DNA from 3 places in the Exiguobacterium sp. s36 genome. Region 2 is predicted to be linked to each of the others. Evidence: riboswitches for the same ligand, from Rfam matches in the RefSeq annotation. Region 2 holds a riboswitch; each other region holds the start of a gene.
What was found. Region 2 has a riboswitch for S-adenosylmethionine ahead of KNP95_RS02175 (LVIVD repeat-containing protein). Riboswitches for the same ligand answer to the same signal wherever they lie in the genome.

Region 1 (5,470 bases), on a different contig from region 2:
CAAGATGTCCGTCCTCGGTTGGAGTATTTGGAGTATGCTATTCAGTTTGACCCTCATCTTGTTCGCTACAGGCGTATTAAACATGCCGGCCATCGAGCCGTTACCGTTCATCTTGATTGCGTTGCTCGTCATTACTTTTCAAATGGACTCCATTGAACGGAAAGGCGTCTACTTTACCTTTTCAGAAAGTATCGTCTTAATTATTTTTTTATTCTTTGATTTTGAGACAGCGCTGTTCGTCAATCAGATTGGACTACTCGTCTTCCAGTTCGTCAACTTGAAACCGCGCGTCGCGCTTCGACGGTTCCGTTTTACGTATCCGTGGAACGCCATCACGTCGTTTTTGGAAATCGCCATCCCGGCCAGCGTCTACTTGGCACTCGGTGGTGTGACCGGTCTCGGTTTTTATTCCCAAGATTCGTTTCTGCCGCTTGCCGGCTTGATTGTGGCCATCATCTTAAACACGGTCGTACAAAAGTATCAAGTCGGTTGGTGGTTCCGTGTCGATATCCCGGTCCGCGACTTTCTAAACATCGCGTTTTACACGTATATCGTCAGTCTCGTCTTCATTTTAGCAGCCTCGCTCTTCCGTGAGACGAACTTGCTTGTCGTCAGCAGTATCGCCGCCGCACTCACCTTCTTTATTAAGCGGCTCATCATCCAGAAAGGTCGGCAAGACGCCTTCAAATCGTTGATTGAACAATATGATGAGGCAAAAGAAGCCGTGTCGTTGTCACAAAGCGAGGCGCAAGCGATTGAGGTGTTCCTCAGTCAATGTGAACGACTCAACGAGTACGACGAAGGGTTCGTCGAGTTCAAACTGTTCGATCGCACACTTTACTTTGATTTAAAGACGCGCCAGCCGATCGATCGCCACGTCGTCTTTGATTTACTCGATGCAACCTATCCGAACGAAGCCTCGGTCGAGTATGAGATGCGCTTTGAATGGGACGCCCCGTTATCGAACGAGTTCGATGAAGACTATCATAGCTTCATCTCGGTCCGTTCCGAGGAAATCGAAGGCATCCGCACGTGGCTCGTCATGACCGGCGAGCACGTCTATGGCTATCCGCCCATCATTCAACGTGAGATTGTCAAACTGCTCAAATCGTTCAATCGAACGATCAGTCGTTGTCATGAACGCGACCGCCTCTATACCGAGAGCCGGACGGACAGCTTGACGTTGCTTGCCAATGCACGGGCTTTTTATGAATACGGGATTCAACAAATCTCGGACGGCTCGATGTACCCGATTTCCGTCGCAATGCTCGATATCGACTTCTTCAAAAAAATCAACGACACGCACGGTCATCAAGTCGGAGACAGCGTGCTCCAAGAGTTTGGTCGCCGCATCCGCCAAGTGCTCCGCACCGATGATTTCGCAGCCCGTTATGGCGGCGAGGAGTTCATCTTGCTGTTGAACCGATGCGATGTCGAAGCCGCCGTCGAGATTGCCGAGCGCATCCGTCAACAAATCGAAACCAAACCATTCCACGTTGACGGAATCGATATCCCAGTGACCGCCTCAATCGGCGTCGATACGATTCAAGCGTTCGGTGACAAACGACTAGACGATACGATTCGCAACGCCGACCGAGCGCTTTACGTCGGCGGGAAGTACGCAGGACGCAACCGCGTCGCCCATTACAATTTTTTGACGTCCTGACTCGCCCCCACGTGCATCGCGTGGGGGTTTGCTATTGACAAGCAGATTTGAAACAGGTACGTTAGGGAACGTGTCTTATAACTAAATATCACAACTTTTTTATCAAGAGAGACTGAGGGACTGGCCCGATGACGTCTCGGCAGCGGGTAACCTGTGCCAAATCCAGCGAGCGGTCTGCTCGAAAGATGAAAAAAGTGTTTCTTGTAGAGAGAGCCTTTTTTCAGAAGGCTCTCTTTTTATTTTTATGAATGAGGTGAATCGATTGGAACAACCAACAGCTAACAAATGGGCGCTCTTGCCCTTACTCGTCTTCCTCGTCTTCTTTATCGGGGCAGGCATCTACTATGACGATTTTTATAAATTTCCCGTCTTGATTGCGGCCTTGATTGCCGTCATCGTCGCGGCGATGATGACGAAAGGAAGCGTCACCCAGACGGTCGAACGTGTCGCCCAAGGCGCCGGCAACCCAAGCATCTTGATCATGGTGTTCATCTTCTTGCTCGCCGGCGCGTTTTCAAGCGTCGCCGAAGCAATCGGGGCGATTGATGCGACCGTCAATGCGGCATTGACGTTATTACCGCCTTCGCTCCTCTTGAGCGGCCTGTTCGTCATCGCGGCCTTCATCTCAATGGCGATGGGCACATCGACCGGGACGATTGCCGCACTGGCGCCGATCGCCCTCGGCATCCATGAGGAGAGCGGCGTCAATATCGCCATCGCAGCAGCGGCCGTCGTTGGCGGTGCCATGTTCGGTGATAACTTGTCGTTCATTTCGGACACGACGATTGCAGCCGTCCGCACCCAACGGACGAACATGCGCGACAAGTTCCGGACTAACTTTTGGATCATCTTGCCGGCAGCCGTCATCACAACGATTTTGCTCGCCGTCTTATCGAGCGGTGAATCGACCATCGAGCCAGCAGCGTTTGAATGGTATAAGCTGATTCCGTACCTTGCGGTCATCGTGCTCGCCTTGACGGGAATGAACGTCATCCTCGTCTTGCTCGGCGGCATCGCCCTGACCGGCATCATCGGTCTGTTGGACGGCAGTCTAGCCGTCACCACGTACGTCACCGCCATGGCGGACGGCATGATGGGCATGGCCGAGATTTCACTCCTGACATTGCTCATGGGTGGGCTCGTCGGGCTCATCTCGCATAACGGCGGACTCACGTACTTGCGTGACGCGCTCACGTCCCGAATTAAAAGACGGGCCGGCGCGGAGTGGAGCATCGCCGGGCTCGTCAGTGCGACAAACGTCGCGACGGCGAACAACACGATTTCGATTCTCGTGGCTGGTCCGCTCGCCGCGAACATCGCCGACGATTATGACATCGAACGTAAAAAGTCAGCGAGTGTACTCGATATCTTCTCGTGTGGGGTCCAAGGTCTGTTGCCTTATGGGGCACAGCTTCTCATTGCGGCCGAACTGACGAACACAGCGTCACCGGCGCTCGTTCCGTATATGTTCTATCCGTTCTTGTTGTTCATTTGCGGAGGATTGGCCATCGCCTTCAACTTCCCGCGTTTCAAAAAACGCGCTTAACGAAAACGACCTTGTGAAGCAGTCGCTTCACAAGGTCGTTTGTCGTTTCGCTTCAAGTTCACGCTTCAGCTGCTCGTTCCGTTTTCTGAAGGCACGCCGTTTAAGCAGTTCTTCGAGTCCACGGCTGATGGCCCATAGGACAATCAGTAATAAGACGAGCATCGATAATCGGAACGGGCTTTGGATAAACTCTTCCCACTGGTCGCCAATGACAGAGAAAATCAAGACGACGAGCAACTTGCCGAACCCGGCCGCCATGATGAACGTACGGAGCGGCATTTGAATGAGCGCGAGTAAGTATGTGATCAAGCTGACCGGAATAAACGGGAGCGAGTACAGAAACCCGAGTGAGACCGGACTCATGTGCTTGATGCGTTCGAGCCAATAGACGCCTTGCTTATGTCTCTCGAGCCACCGCGTCATCGGCTTTCGGAACACGTAGCGAACAGCTACAAACACAAGAATTGTTCCGAGCAAACTCCCGATCCAAGACAGTAACGTCCCAAGCAAAAATCCATATGTCGCTGCGTTCGCCGAGATGATGAGGACGAGTGGGAGAAATGGAAAGATCGCCTCCAGGAACGGTGCCCCGAGTCCTGCCCAAGGTCCGCCCGGAAGTCCTTGTAGCCATTCAATCAAGTTTAAAATATATTGTTGGAGTGATGTCAGCATGTCAGTTTCCACCTTCAACTTTCGTTATTCCTTTTTACCCGATTTCGCTCAGGAAGACGCATCCCCCTGCCCACCGCCGTAAAAAAATAAAAAGTATTTGCGAAATTCAGCTGTGATATCTATCATATAATATGGACTTGTGGTTGCAGGCAAGTCCGTTCGTCGAACGACACAACCCAACGTTCGTTTTCCTGCAAAAAACTGAACACAGGGGAGTAACACACATGGAAACAAAACCAATGCGGGTCTTGCTGTACTATAAGTACGTCAATATCGAAGACCCAGAAACGCTCACACAAGAGCACCTCAAGTATTGCAAGGATCTCGGCATCAAAGGACGCATCTTGATTTCTTCCGAAGGAATCAACGGGACGTGCTCTGGGACTTGGGAACAGACCGAGCAATACATGAACGACTTGAAAGCGAACCCGCTATTCAGCGACATCGAGTTCAAAATCGATGAAGTCGAAGAGCATGCGTTCTCGAAAATTTTTGTCCGTCATAAGAAAGAGCTTGTGACGTGGCGCTTTGATGGTGAGTTCGACGTGCCTAAACAGCACGGTGCATACCTCGAACCGGCAGAATGGAAAGAGATGATGAATCGCGACGATGTCGTCATCCTCGACGTTCGTAACAACTACGAGTACGATCTTGGTCACTTTAAAAACGCGATCAAAATCGATGTAGAGGCTTCTCGTTACATGCCAGATTGGCTCGAAGAAAACAAGGACCTCTACGAAGGGAAAACGTTACTCACGTACTGTACCGGAGGCGTCCGTTGCGAGAAATTTACCGCATATATGCGTGACCAAGGTCACGACAACATTTTCCACCTTAAAGGCGGCGTCGCCATGTACGGCAAAGACGAAGCCACGAAAGGCGAGGACTGGGAAGGTGAGCTTTACGTCTTTGACGAGCGCATCAACGTCCCGGTCAACACGGTCAACCCGTCCGTTGTTTCGGAGTGCATGCACTGCGGAACGAAGACGGTCCGCTACGTTAATTGTGCCAACCCGGTGTGTAATGCCCAACACTTCTGTTGTGAAGAGTGTGAACCAAAACAAATGCGTTCATGCTCGAAAGAGTGCCAGGAGCATCCACGCAACCGCTATATCATCGAGAATATCGCGGACAAACTTCAGGAGACTGAAGGCGTCGTCGGGTAACAAAAATCGACCAGAAAGCACTTCGAGCCTACGCTCGGGGTGCTTTTTTGACAGAAACTTTACGTCTAGCCGATGACAGAATCGGGTATAGTGTAGATACCATTGTCAGACAGGAAGTGAATCGATTGCTCTTTAACGAACCTTTACTCGCCGCCTTGCTCGCTTGGTTCATCGCACAAGCAGCTAAGCTCGTAACCGAACTCATTAAAACACGAGACTTTGAATTAGAAATCATGTTTGCCTCGGGTGGGATGCCAAGTTCCCACTCTTCGACCGTCGTCGCCTTAGCGACCGTCATCGGTCGAATCGAAGGGCTCGATTCCAGCATGTTCGCGCTCGCCTTGATTTTTGCGACAATCGTCATGTACGATGCGACCGGTGTGCGTCAGGCGGTCGGATTCCAGGCCCGCTTGTTAAACG
Region 2 (5,470 bases):
TCAAAGTTCCCGGCTCGCATCAAGTGTGCCACGCTTGCGTGGAAAGCGCTTGAAAAGGGAGTCGACGAGGAAGCGTAAGCAGAAGGAGGAGACCGATATGGCGAAAAACATGCCTGACATTGGCGATTATAAATATGGCTTCCATGACCGAGACATCTCGATTTTCCGTTCAGGCCGCGGCTTGACGAATGAAATCGTAGAGACGATCTCGCGCATGAAAGAAGAACCGGCATGGATGCTCGAGTTCCGTTTGAAATCACTTGAGCAGTTCCGCAAAATGCCGATGCCGACATGGGGCGGCGATCTCACGGCACTCGATTTCGATGAGATCACATACTATGTCAAACCGTCTGAAAAGACAGAGCACTCATGGGACGAGGTTCCAGAAGAAATCAAACGTACGTTTGATAAGCTCGGAATCCCGGAAGCGGAGCAAAAATACTTGGCAGGCGTTTCGGCTCAGTATGAGTCTGAAGTCGTTTATCACAGCATGCAAGAAGACTTCGAAGCGAAAGGTGTCATCTTCAAAGATACAGACACTGCTTTGAAAGAAGATGAAGCCATCTTCCGTGAGTACTTCGGAAAATTGATTCCGCCGACAGATAACAAGTTCGCGGCACTCAACTCGGCTGTTTGGTCAGGTGGCTCGTTCATCTACGTACCAAAAGGCGTGAAGCTCGAGCAACCGCTCCAAGCTTACTTCCGCATCAACTCGGAGAACATGGGTCAGTTCGAGCGGACGCTCATCATCGTCGACGAGGGCGCTTCTGTCCATTACGTCGAAGGATGTACAGCACCGGTCTACACGACGAACTCACTCCACTCAGCGGTCGTTGAGATTTTCGTCAACAAAGACGCATACTGCCGCTATACGACAATTCAGAACTGGGCGAACAACGTCTACAACTTGGTCACGAAGCGTGCCGTTTGTGAAGCGGGTGGATCGATGGAGTGGATCGATGGTAACATCGGTTCGAAACTCACGATGAAATACCCGGCCGTCATCTTGAAAGGTGAAGGCTCACGCGGTATGACGCTCTCAATCGCTCTCGGCGGTAAAGGGCAGCACCAAGACGCGGGCGCGAAAATGATTCACCTCGCACCGAACACGTCGTCGTCAATCGTCTCGAAGTCGATCTCGAAACAAGGCGGAAAAGTCTCGTATCGCGGTATCGTCCACTTCGGTCGTAAAGCGAAAGGCGCACGTTCGAACATCGAATGTGACACGCTCATCATGGATAATCAGTCGACGTCGGACACGATCCCGTACAACGAGATCTTGAACGACCAAGTCTCACTCGAGCACGAAGCGAAAGTCTCAAAAGTGTCAGAAGAGCAACTCTTCTACCTCATGAGCCGCGGAATCTCGGAAGAAGAAGCGACGGAAATGATCGTCATGGGCTTCATCGAGCCGTTCACGAAAGAATTGCCAATGGAATATGCCGTCGAAATGAACCGTCTCATCAAGTTTGAGATGGAAGGATCGATCGGATAATCCTGTATATATAGAGAAGGACGGTTGACATGAACTCATGTCGACCGTCTTTTTTGTCGATTATGTCTGTAAACAGGGAATAGGGAATGGAATTAGATGACGCGTGTCTATAGATGCGAGAGGAGACAATCACATGCTGTTCTTGGTAACGGGATATTTCGACGCTGACAAAATGAACGAGAAGTCCGACCTAGAAATCGATCAAATCATGGCGACGTGTGAACGACACTTACAGGAGCTGTATGCAAGTGAAAAGGTATTGATGGACATGGGGCTTGAAGCGAGCGTGAAACAACTCAAGCGGGAGTCACAGCAGATTTCGATTACAGATGGGTCCGCTACAGAATCGAAAGAAGTGATGGGAAGTGCGTTCGTGATTGAAGCGTTGGATATGGAGGATGCGCTCAGAATCGCTTCCATCCATCCGACGACCCAAGTGCCCGAAGCGGAAGCGTTAGGGTGGCGGCTCGAGATTCGGCCGGTGCACTATTATCGGGAGCGAGAATAAACCACAACTTCACCTGTAAAGATTATGCAGAAAATATATTGACATTCCATGGAAACGTCGTCATAATACAAAGTAATTTGATATGAATACTCTTATTAAGAGCAGGTGGAGGGAATTAGCCCTATGAAGCCCGGCAACCATCCGTACTGAATCGCCAGTACGGAAACGGTGCTAAATCTAACAGCGAACGCTGAGAGATGAGAGGAAATCGGAATTTTTCGGAATCCTTCTGTCTCGTTTATGAGTTCAGAAGGATTTTTTTGCATTCTGCCTCTAACAGAGTTTCTATCAAAAAAATCTAAGGGGGAATTTATTTTGAAAGGAAAGTTCTTATTAAGCGCAGCGCTCGTCACAGGATTAACGGTCTCATCAGCTTTACCGGTTACATACGCGCATGACGAGCTTGGTGACATCAACATCGAGAAAGGGGAGCGTAACCCGGATGAAATCAGTTCGGTTTCCGTGACGGAAGGAAGCAAGAACGTCAAGTATCTACATGAGACGGCAGCCGTACCACTGAAAGAAATCCGAGAAGGTGTGAAAAATAGTACGGCTGACGTGTACGCCCATAAAGGATTTGCATACACAGGGACACATACTGCCGGTGGAGGCAACGGGGGGGTTCGCGTGTTTGACTTGAAAGATCCATCCAACCCGAAAGAAGTCGCTGTATTCGCAGATCAAGACATTCCTGGGACTTGGCAGGAAAAAGTAATCGTGAAGACGGTGAACACAAAATCATTCAAAGGTGATTTGGCGGTTGTATCGGTTCAACAACTCGACTCTAAAAATCCGAATTCGAAAGGCGGGTTCCTGATCTATGATGTGACGAACCCGTACGAGCCAAAGAAATTAGGTTTCTACGAAGTGACAAAGAAAACGAGAGGGACACATGAACTTTACTTGACGACACAAGGAGACCGGGTATTGGTCCTTGCCTCGAATCCTTATGCGGACTACTATTCGCACGGGAAAGAGAAGGATTTCCAACTCGTAGATGTGACCAACCCAGCGGAACCGAAGAAGCTATACGAATTCGATCCACGTTCTTTGCCGGAAGTGGATGAAAGCTTTGACGGATACACGTGGAACGCGCCAGATGGCAAGAAGAGACCAGTCTTCAACCATAGCGCCTATGCGGATGAGAACGGGAAAACAGCGTTTCTCTCGTTCTGGGATCTTGGGACGATCATCCTGGACATCTCAGACCCAGACAACGTGACATACGAAGGACGGACGACATTTGCGTCAGATCAACAAGGATCGGCGCACTCGGCGGCACTTGCAAAAGGCGGCACGGTACTCGTCGAAACGAGAGAAGTGTATGCGCCGGTTAAATCAGGCTACGAACAAGCGTACGGATACACTCGAATCTTCGACATTAAAAACAAAACGAATCCGAAACTATTGAGCGAATTCAAGACGGATTTGACAGAAGATATCTCTGAGAATCCGGCTGAACAAGTCACGTTCGGTAAAACGGTACATGATCCAGAAGTACATGGGAACACGTTGTACCTGTCTCACTACGCGGGCGGGGTGCGAGCGGTTGATATTTCGAATCCGAGTAAACCGGTACAAATCGGAAAATACGTTCCGGCCGATGCGAACATCTGGGGCGTCTACGTCGATCAAAACTATGTGCTCGCGTCTGACATGGGCACAGGCTTGAAAGTGCTACAAAAAAACAATAAGTAAGGATTTCTCGACAACCAGCGAAGCTCGACTTCGCTGGTTTTTTGTATAATCTAAAGCAGTTCGCATTTTTTGTCGTGAAACGAAGACGAGTCGGGTATGCTAAGAAAGAGAACACGTTTAGAAAGGGATGAAGCATATGGATCACTTGAACACGATTGACCCAGAAGACATCACCCGCATCGCCGTCGTCGGCGCCGGATGGGTTGGCGTCAGTTTCGCCTATCAACTGTCGATGGCCGCGCTCTGTGAAGAGCTCGTCTTGATTGACTCGAACCACGCCAAGGCTGAAGGGGAGGCGATGGACCTCAATCACGGGATATCATTCGCCCCGAGTCCGGTCCGAATTTGGGCAGGTGACTACTCGGACTGCCGCGACGCCGATATAGTCGTCATCACGGCCGGTGCCGCGCAAAAGCTCGGTCAGACCCAGATGGACCTCGCCGAACAAAATGCGAAGGTCATGCAACATGTCACGGAACAAATTATGGCGAGCGGATTCGACGGCATCATCGTCGTCGCGACGAACCCGGTCAATGTCATGGCACACGTCGTCTGGAAGGCGTCCGGCTTGCCGAAGCATCGCGTCATCGGATCGGGGACGGTGCTCGACACGGCCCGTCTCCGTTATAAGGTCGGCGAGTATTTCGACTTGTCGGCACGGAACTGCCACGTCTACTATATGGGCGAACACGGTGCCGGAGGATTCGTCGCTTGGGACAACGCCCGGATTTACGGAAAATCGGTCCAACAATTGCTCGCGGAGAATGAGTCGTATCGCCAAGAAGATTTGGACGCCATCTATCAAGGAGTCCGCGATGCGGCGAATCAAATCATCGAATATAAGAGCGCGGCGTACTACGCGATCGGGCTCGGGCTCCTCCGTATCGTCCGCGCCATCGTCCGGAATGAGAACTCCGTCGTGACGATCGGTGCCCACCTCGATGGCGAATACGGTGCCTCAGGTCTCCATATCGGCGTACCGGCCTTGATTGATCGGACCGGCATCCGCCAAATCATCGAGATTGAACTGACGGACGAGGAACAGGGACAGTTCGATGCCTCGGTCGGACGGATTCGCCAAGCAATCGACAAAATCGAATCAGTAACATAAAAAAGGACCCGGCTGCTCATGCAGCCGGGTTTGTCGTTACGACGCCTTCTTCTCGGCGACGTCTTTCTTATAGTATTTCTCGGACGTGAAGAATTCGGTCGTCAAGCGCTTCACTTCACCGCTGAGCAATAAGACGGCAATCATGTTCGGGATGAGAATCATCGCGAGCATCAAATCAAGGAAGTTCCAAATCATCTGGGCTCCACCGATCGCACCGATGACAATCGAGGCGATATAGACGACTTTCATCAGGAATCCGGCCTTCAAGCCGAACAAATACTCGGCTTGACGCGACCCGTAAAAGATGATGACGATAATCGTCGACAAGACGAAGAAGATGAGCGAGATTGTGACGAGCAGACTACCCGTGTAACCGAAGTACTGTTGGAACGCGATGGTTGTCAGGGCGGCTGGATCGTTCATCGCATCGGCCCGTGTCCATACCCCGGACGACAAGACAACGAACGCCGTCGTGCTACAGATGATGAGCGTATCGATGACGATCCCGATCACGGCCCAGAAACCTTGCCGGACCGGATGATCCGTTTGCGCAGCGGCGTGGGCAATCGGTGCCGTCCCGAGTCCTGCCTCGTTCGAATAAAGACCACGGGCGAAGCCCCAACGAATCGTCTCGGCGATGGCGGCACCAGCGAAACCA
Region 3 (5,470 bases), on a different contig from region 2:
ATCGCTTCAACCAAGCCTCTAAGTACGGCGCATCGGCCGAGCCCCGCAACCGCTCTTGGACGATCAGGCCGAAGCCGACCTTGTCCCCATGCAAGAAGGCGTGCGTCGAGTCGAATCGGCTCAAGGCGTTATGGACCGCATGCCCCACGGCGACCCGTGTCCCGGCGTCACCAAATCCTCCGACGGCACCGCCGATCGCGAGCACATGATCGATTGCGAAGCGCACGTCGTCGCTATATGACTTGAAGGCATGTTCGCTCAAGTCGAGTTCGACGAGTCGTCCACACTGTTCGGCCAAGGCGAGCCCGGTGTTGACGCCGGCATCAATCGAGCTGTCCCCGCTCAAATAGCGTGCCTCGTAAAACTTCGCGACCGTGTCGATGACACCGGCCCGGAAGTACTCGTATGGGGAGCGTCTCATGACGCGCGAGTCGACGATGACCCGCTCGATGACGACGCGAAACAGGTCATAACGGTCGTAGCTCCCATCCTCCTGATAGACGACGCTGAGCGGCGTGAACGCGGCACAGTTCGAGGCAAGCGTCGGGATGACGATCAGCGGGACGCTCTGTTGATAGGCGACAAGTTTGGCCGTGTCGACGAGTTTGCCACCCCCGATGGCGATCAACACATCGGCGTCAAGCGGTTTGAGCCGTTCGACTTCGGCGTCCGTGCACTCCCCGCCGAACGCTATCGCCGGATAGTCGACGATGTCAGGATAGACGGCGCGCACGACGCCATAGCCGTTCTGACCGTGCAGGACGTGGGCCCGGCGACCGGCAATCAAGTCATCGAGACGTTCGAGCGCGTCATCGGCGTGATCATATTCAAGAACGGCCTGACGAATCATGCGCGCACCTCCTCGTAGGCGGCGAACAACCGCTCGATCCGTTCGACGGCCTCATCGATCTTCGGTTCCGGTGAGACGAGACCGAAGCGGACGTAGCCGTTCCCTTCCGAGCCGAAGAAGTAGCCCGGGGTGACGGCGACACCGGCTTCATGCAGCAGTTTCCGCGAGAACGACTTGGCATCACCCTCAGGCACTTTCGCCCAGACGAAGAACGAGCCTTCCGGCGGTTCGACGGCCCAGCCGGCCCGGTTCAACCCGTCGATCAGGCGATCACGCCGTGCCTCGTACAGTCGTGCCAAGTCATCGCGAATGGTACGGGGCGCCTCGAGCGCAGCGACAGCCGCCGCCTGGATGGCCGAGAACACGCTGACGTGGACGTGGTCCTGATACGTGTTGATCGCCTCGATAATGTCCGCGTTCCCGACGGCAAAGGCGACGCGCCAACCGGACATGTTGAACGCTTTCGACATCGTATATACCTCGATCCCGACTTCTTTCGCCCCTTTCGCCTGCAGGAAGCTAGGCGGGACATGGCCATCGAATCCGATGCTGCCGTATGCGAAATCGTGGACGACCATCAAGCCCCGCTCCCGGGCGAAACGGACGGTATCGTCAAAGAAAGCGGGTGAGGCGACGGCTCCGGTCGGATTGCTCGGGTAGTTCAAATACATGAGTCTTGCATCTTGCGTATCGAGCGTCTCATAGTCCGGCAAGAAACCGTTCTCTTCCCGGAGGACGAGGTCCCGGACGACGGCTCCGGCGAGACGAGCCCCCGAGATATAATCGGGATAGCCCGGGTTCGGTAACAGAATCCCGTCTCCAGGTTCGAGCACGCATTGCGGTAACGTGATGAGACCAGATTTTGAGCCGATGAGAATCGCTACTTCTGTCTCGGGATCAAGTTCGACTCCATACTCATTCAAATAGAACGTCGCCACTGCTTGCTTCAGGCGGGCCTGACCGCGGAACGGACCGTATTGATGGGTCGAGGCGTCGAGGAGCGCCGTCTGGAGCGCGTCACAGATCGGCTCAGGCGTCGGCAGGTCGGGCGTCCCTTGTCCGAGTCGGATGATGTCATGGCCGGCCTGTTCGAGTTCGGCCACCTCGTTCGCGAGTCCGACGAAATGTTGGGGTGGTAACGTTTTAAGTAGATGTGAGCGTCTGTCAGTCATGAATAGTCCTCCTATGCAAAAAACACCCCTTTCCGCGGAAAGGGGTGTCGAGATACGGACGTATTCAAACAACCACCTTTCCATCTCTCAAGGTCACCTTGCTGGAATTAGCACAGTATTGAATCAATCTGTTGCTGAAGCTTCATCGGGCCAGTCCCTCCGCTTCTCTTGATAGAAAGTGTTTTATATGCGATTTGTCTTTTTGTAATATGTCACTTAGTTAACCAAACGTTACCAATCTTGTCAATCCTTTTTTGAAAATGAGCATGTCCTCTTGAATCCCGATAAAAAAACGTTCATAGTGAAAGTGAACGTTATTCTACAAAATTTAAAACATGAGGGGATGGACCTTTGGAATTAAACCGTCAATTGATTTGGAAGTTGAGCGTGATCGGCCTGATCCTGCTCGTGCTCTGGAAAGTCATCAGCGAACCGGATACGATTTCGCAGATGATGCATTATACGTTCCAGTTGCTGACGCCGATTATTATGGGAATCGCCATCGCGCTGCTCCTGAATACCGTCCTGTCCTATATAGAAGAACGGTTTCAACTAAAACGATATCAAGGCTTGCTAATCGTCTATATCATCTTTATCGGGATTCTCGTCATCTCTGCGGTAACGCTGTTCCCACGCATTTATTCGAGCCTCGCCTCGCTCATCGAGGAACTCCCGTCCTATATCCGGCAAATCGACGGGTATCTGTCACAGTTGAACACGTATTTGAAAGAGTATAACGCGACAGTCGCCCAGGCCATCGATTTCAGCCGGTTCGAGGAGCGCTACTCGGGCTGGGTCGAGACGGCCGTCTTGTCGTCGGTCAGCTACGTGTCGAGCTTCACGATGACGCTCATCAACTTCTTGATTGGGATCGTCATCTCGATTTATCTTTTAAAAGACAAAGAGATTTTTGCCCGCATGTTCAAGCGGCTGTTGTATGCGATGTTCCCGGTCGCGTCAGCCAAGACGACGATCGACATCTTCCAAGAGATGGATTACATCTTTAAACGCTATATCATCGGGAAGTCGCTCGACTGCCTCATCATCGGGGTGCTGGCCGTCGCCGGTCTGTTGATTATCGGGGCGCCATACGCGCTTCTCCTCGGCGTCATCGTCGGTGTCTTGAACTTCATCCCGTACGTCGGGCCGCTGCTCGGGATGATCCCGGCGTTCATCATCACCTACTTCTATGACCCGTTCACGGCGCTCATCGTCCTCTTGTTCATCTTCTTGTTGCAACAATTCGACGGACTCTGGCTCGGCCCAAAGATTCTCGGCGACAGCGTCGGCATCACGCCGTTCTGGGTCATCACGTCGATCATCATCGGCGGCAGCCTGTTCGGCCTCGTCGGGATGTTCATCAGCGTGCCGGTCACGGCGATGATTCAAGTCGTGTTCTCACGCTTGATCGACTACCGGCTCAGTCGCAAAAATTTGAATGAATTGTTATGACACATTGATGATTTAGGTTGACACATTTCACAGAAATATCATAATCTTGAAGAGAAGACAGTCCAATGCAGAAAGGAGAGGTACCGATGTCAGTCATTCAACGCTCGCACGTCCAAGTCCATATTGACCGGCAGGCGCCTCTCCGTGATTTGAATCCGTGACGTTCGCCTGCCTTCCGAGGCATGTCTAAGATCGTAGGGACGCGTATGCCTTTGTGCATGCTGCGTCCCTTTTTACATTCCAATAATTAAAGCAGGTGAACCTAATGATTCAATCACTCAAACGACTCGACCGCAATATTTGGATCCGCTTCCTCGGGGAGACGATCACCGGCGTCATGATGTTCATGATCGCGCCGTTCCTTGTCCTCTATTACAGCGACAAGCTCGACAGTTATATCCAGGTCGGTGTCATCATGGCGACCGGTCCGATCATGGCCCTCATCGGTTCGGTCGTCGGCGGACGGCTCGCAGATTTGTATGGCCGCAAACCAATCATGATGATCGCCATCCTCGGCGACGCGCTCGCGCTCGTAGGTTTCGCGTTCGCCGAGACGTTCTGGCCGCTCCTCATTTTGAACGCCATGCTCGGTTTGACGAACTCGTTGTTCCATCCGGCCGCGAGCGCGATGGTGGCGGACGTGACCGAGCCCGAACAGATGAACGAGGCGTTCGGCCTGTTGCGGATGGGCCATAACATCGGGGCGGCGCTCGGCCCGCTCCTCGGCAGCGCCGTCCTGTTCATCGACCGGCAGTATATCTTCTTCTCGGCGTCATTCGTCTTTATCCTTTATGCGCTCGTCCTCGGCCGCTTCATCCGGGAGTCGCTCCCGGAGACGACCGAGGCCGATACACCGTCTAACCGGGACGTCCTACGGGTGTTCTATAACGATAAGGTGTTCCTCGTCTTCATCTTCGCCGGTGTGTTCATCTCGATGGGCTTCTCGCTCATCGAGAGCATGCTGCCGCTGTTCTTGCGCGAGTCGATGCCGTCGTTCACCGACCGTGAAAACCCGTTCGCCTATATGCTCGCCTTGAACGGCATCATGGTCGTGTTGTTCCAGTTCCCGATTGCCTCGAAACTTGGACGCAAGCCATTCGGTAACGTCATGCTCGCCGGGGCGATCATCTTCGGGGTCGGCATGATCTTGATCGCGGTCATGCCGCGTCTCCTCTACTCCATAGGGACACCGTACCTCGTCCTCGTGAGCGTCTTGCTCGCGGTATACGCGTTCTATACGCTTGGCGAGATGATCATGTCCCCGGTCCAACAGACGTTCATCGCCTTGATCGCTCCGGAGAATATGCGTGGGGCCTATAATGGGGCCGCCAGTATCCAATGGTTGATTGGCGGGGTGACGGCTCCGATCATGGCGAGCCTGTTCTTTGACCAGCGGGCCGGACATATCGCCTTAATCCTCGTCGGGGCGGCCAGTTGTGTGTCAGGCCTCATCTACTGGCAGCTCGGACGTCGCGTCAGTGCGGCCGAAGCGAAACAAAAGACGGCTTGACCTATATAAATCACACTGAACCTAGTCGTTTAGTGTGATTTTTTAATTCGTTGCAAATTCGTTAAATTTTGAATATTTGCTTCTATTATTCTTTACAAACATAATGATTCTTTTTATGATAATACGGTTAAGGAGGGATCTTTCATGGAAAGGATCGATAAACAGAAAATTGTGGACAGCGTGCCACAAAAAGGTTTTTTCGGACAGCCGAAAGGGTTGTTCACGCTATTCTTCACTGAGTTTTGGGAACGGTTCTCGTATTACGGGATGCGTGCCATCCTCGTCTTCTACATGTATTACGAGGTATCAGATGGCGGTCTCGGTCTCGACCAGAACGTCGCCTTGTCCATCATGTCGGTGTATGGCGCACTCGTCTACATGTCGGGGGTCATCGGGGGATGGCTCGCTGACCGTGTGTTCGGGACGTCCCGGGCCGTCTTCTTCGGCGGTGTGTTCATCATGCTCGGTCATATCGTACTGTCGATT

Region 1: linked by a shared signal. The riboswitch ahead of KNP95_RS09430 (Na+/H+ antiporter NhaC family protein) and the one ahead of KNP95_RS02175 (LVIVD repeat-containing protein) in region 2 are both predicted to bind S-adenosylmethionine.
Region 3: linked by a shared signal. The riboswitch ahead of KNP95_RS13870 (aminotransferase class I/II-fold pyridoxal phosphate-dependent enzyme) and the one ahead of KNP95_RS02175 (LVIVD repeat-containing protein) in region 2 are both predicted to bind S-adenosylmethionine.

Annotation. Positions count from the first base shown of each region.
Region 1 covers NZ_JACSLW010000003.1:295,110-300,579, reverse strand. The annotation lists gene KNP95_RS09435 (GGDEF domain-containing protein) at 1-1,666, shown strand, start outside; SAM riboswitch class I at 1,763-1,858, shown strand; gene KNP95_RS09430 (Na+/H+ antiporter NhaC family protein) at 1,911-3,212, shown strand; gene KNP95_RS09425 (TVP38/TMEM64 family protein) at 3,240-3,884, opposite strand; gene trhO (oxygen-dependent tRNA uridine(34) hydroxylase TrhO) at 4,109-5,050, shown strand; gene KNP95_RS09415 (divergent PAP2 family protein) at 5,167-5,470, shown strand, end outside.
Region 2 covers NZ_JACSLW010000001.1:427,209-432,678, reverse strand. The annotation lists gene sufU (Fe-S cluster assembly sulfur transfer protein SufU) at 1-78, shown strand, start outside; gene sufB (Fe-S cluster assembly protein SufB) at 98-1,495, shown strand; gene KNP95_RS02180 (YciI family protein) at 1,629-2,003, shown strand; SAM riboswitch class I at 2,093-2,207, shown strand; gene KNP95_RS02175 (LVIVD repeat-containing protein) at 2,319-3,701, shown strand; gene KNP95_RS02170 (L-lactate dehydrogenase) at 3,838-4,812, shown strand; gene KNP95_RS02165 (alanine/glycine:cation symporter family protein) at 4,849-5,470, opposite strand, start outside.
Region 3 covers NZ_JACSLW010000008.1:46,499-51,968, reverse strand. The annotation lists gene KNP95_RS13875 (iron-containing alcohol dehydrogenase family protein) at 1-850, opposite strand, end outside; gene KNP95_RS13870 (aminotransferase class I/II-fold pyridoxal phosphate-dependent enzyme) at 847-2,022, opposite strand; SAM riboswitch class I at 2,100-2,200, opposite strand; gene KNP95_RS13865 (AI-2E family transporter) at 2,374-3,474, shown strand; gene KNP95_RS13860 (MDR family MFS transporter) at 3,740-4,984, shown strand; gene KNP95_RS13855 (peptide MFS transporter) at 5,129-5,470, shown strand, end outside.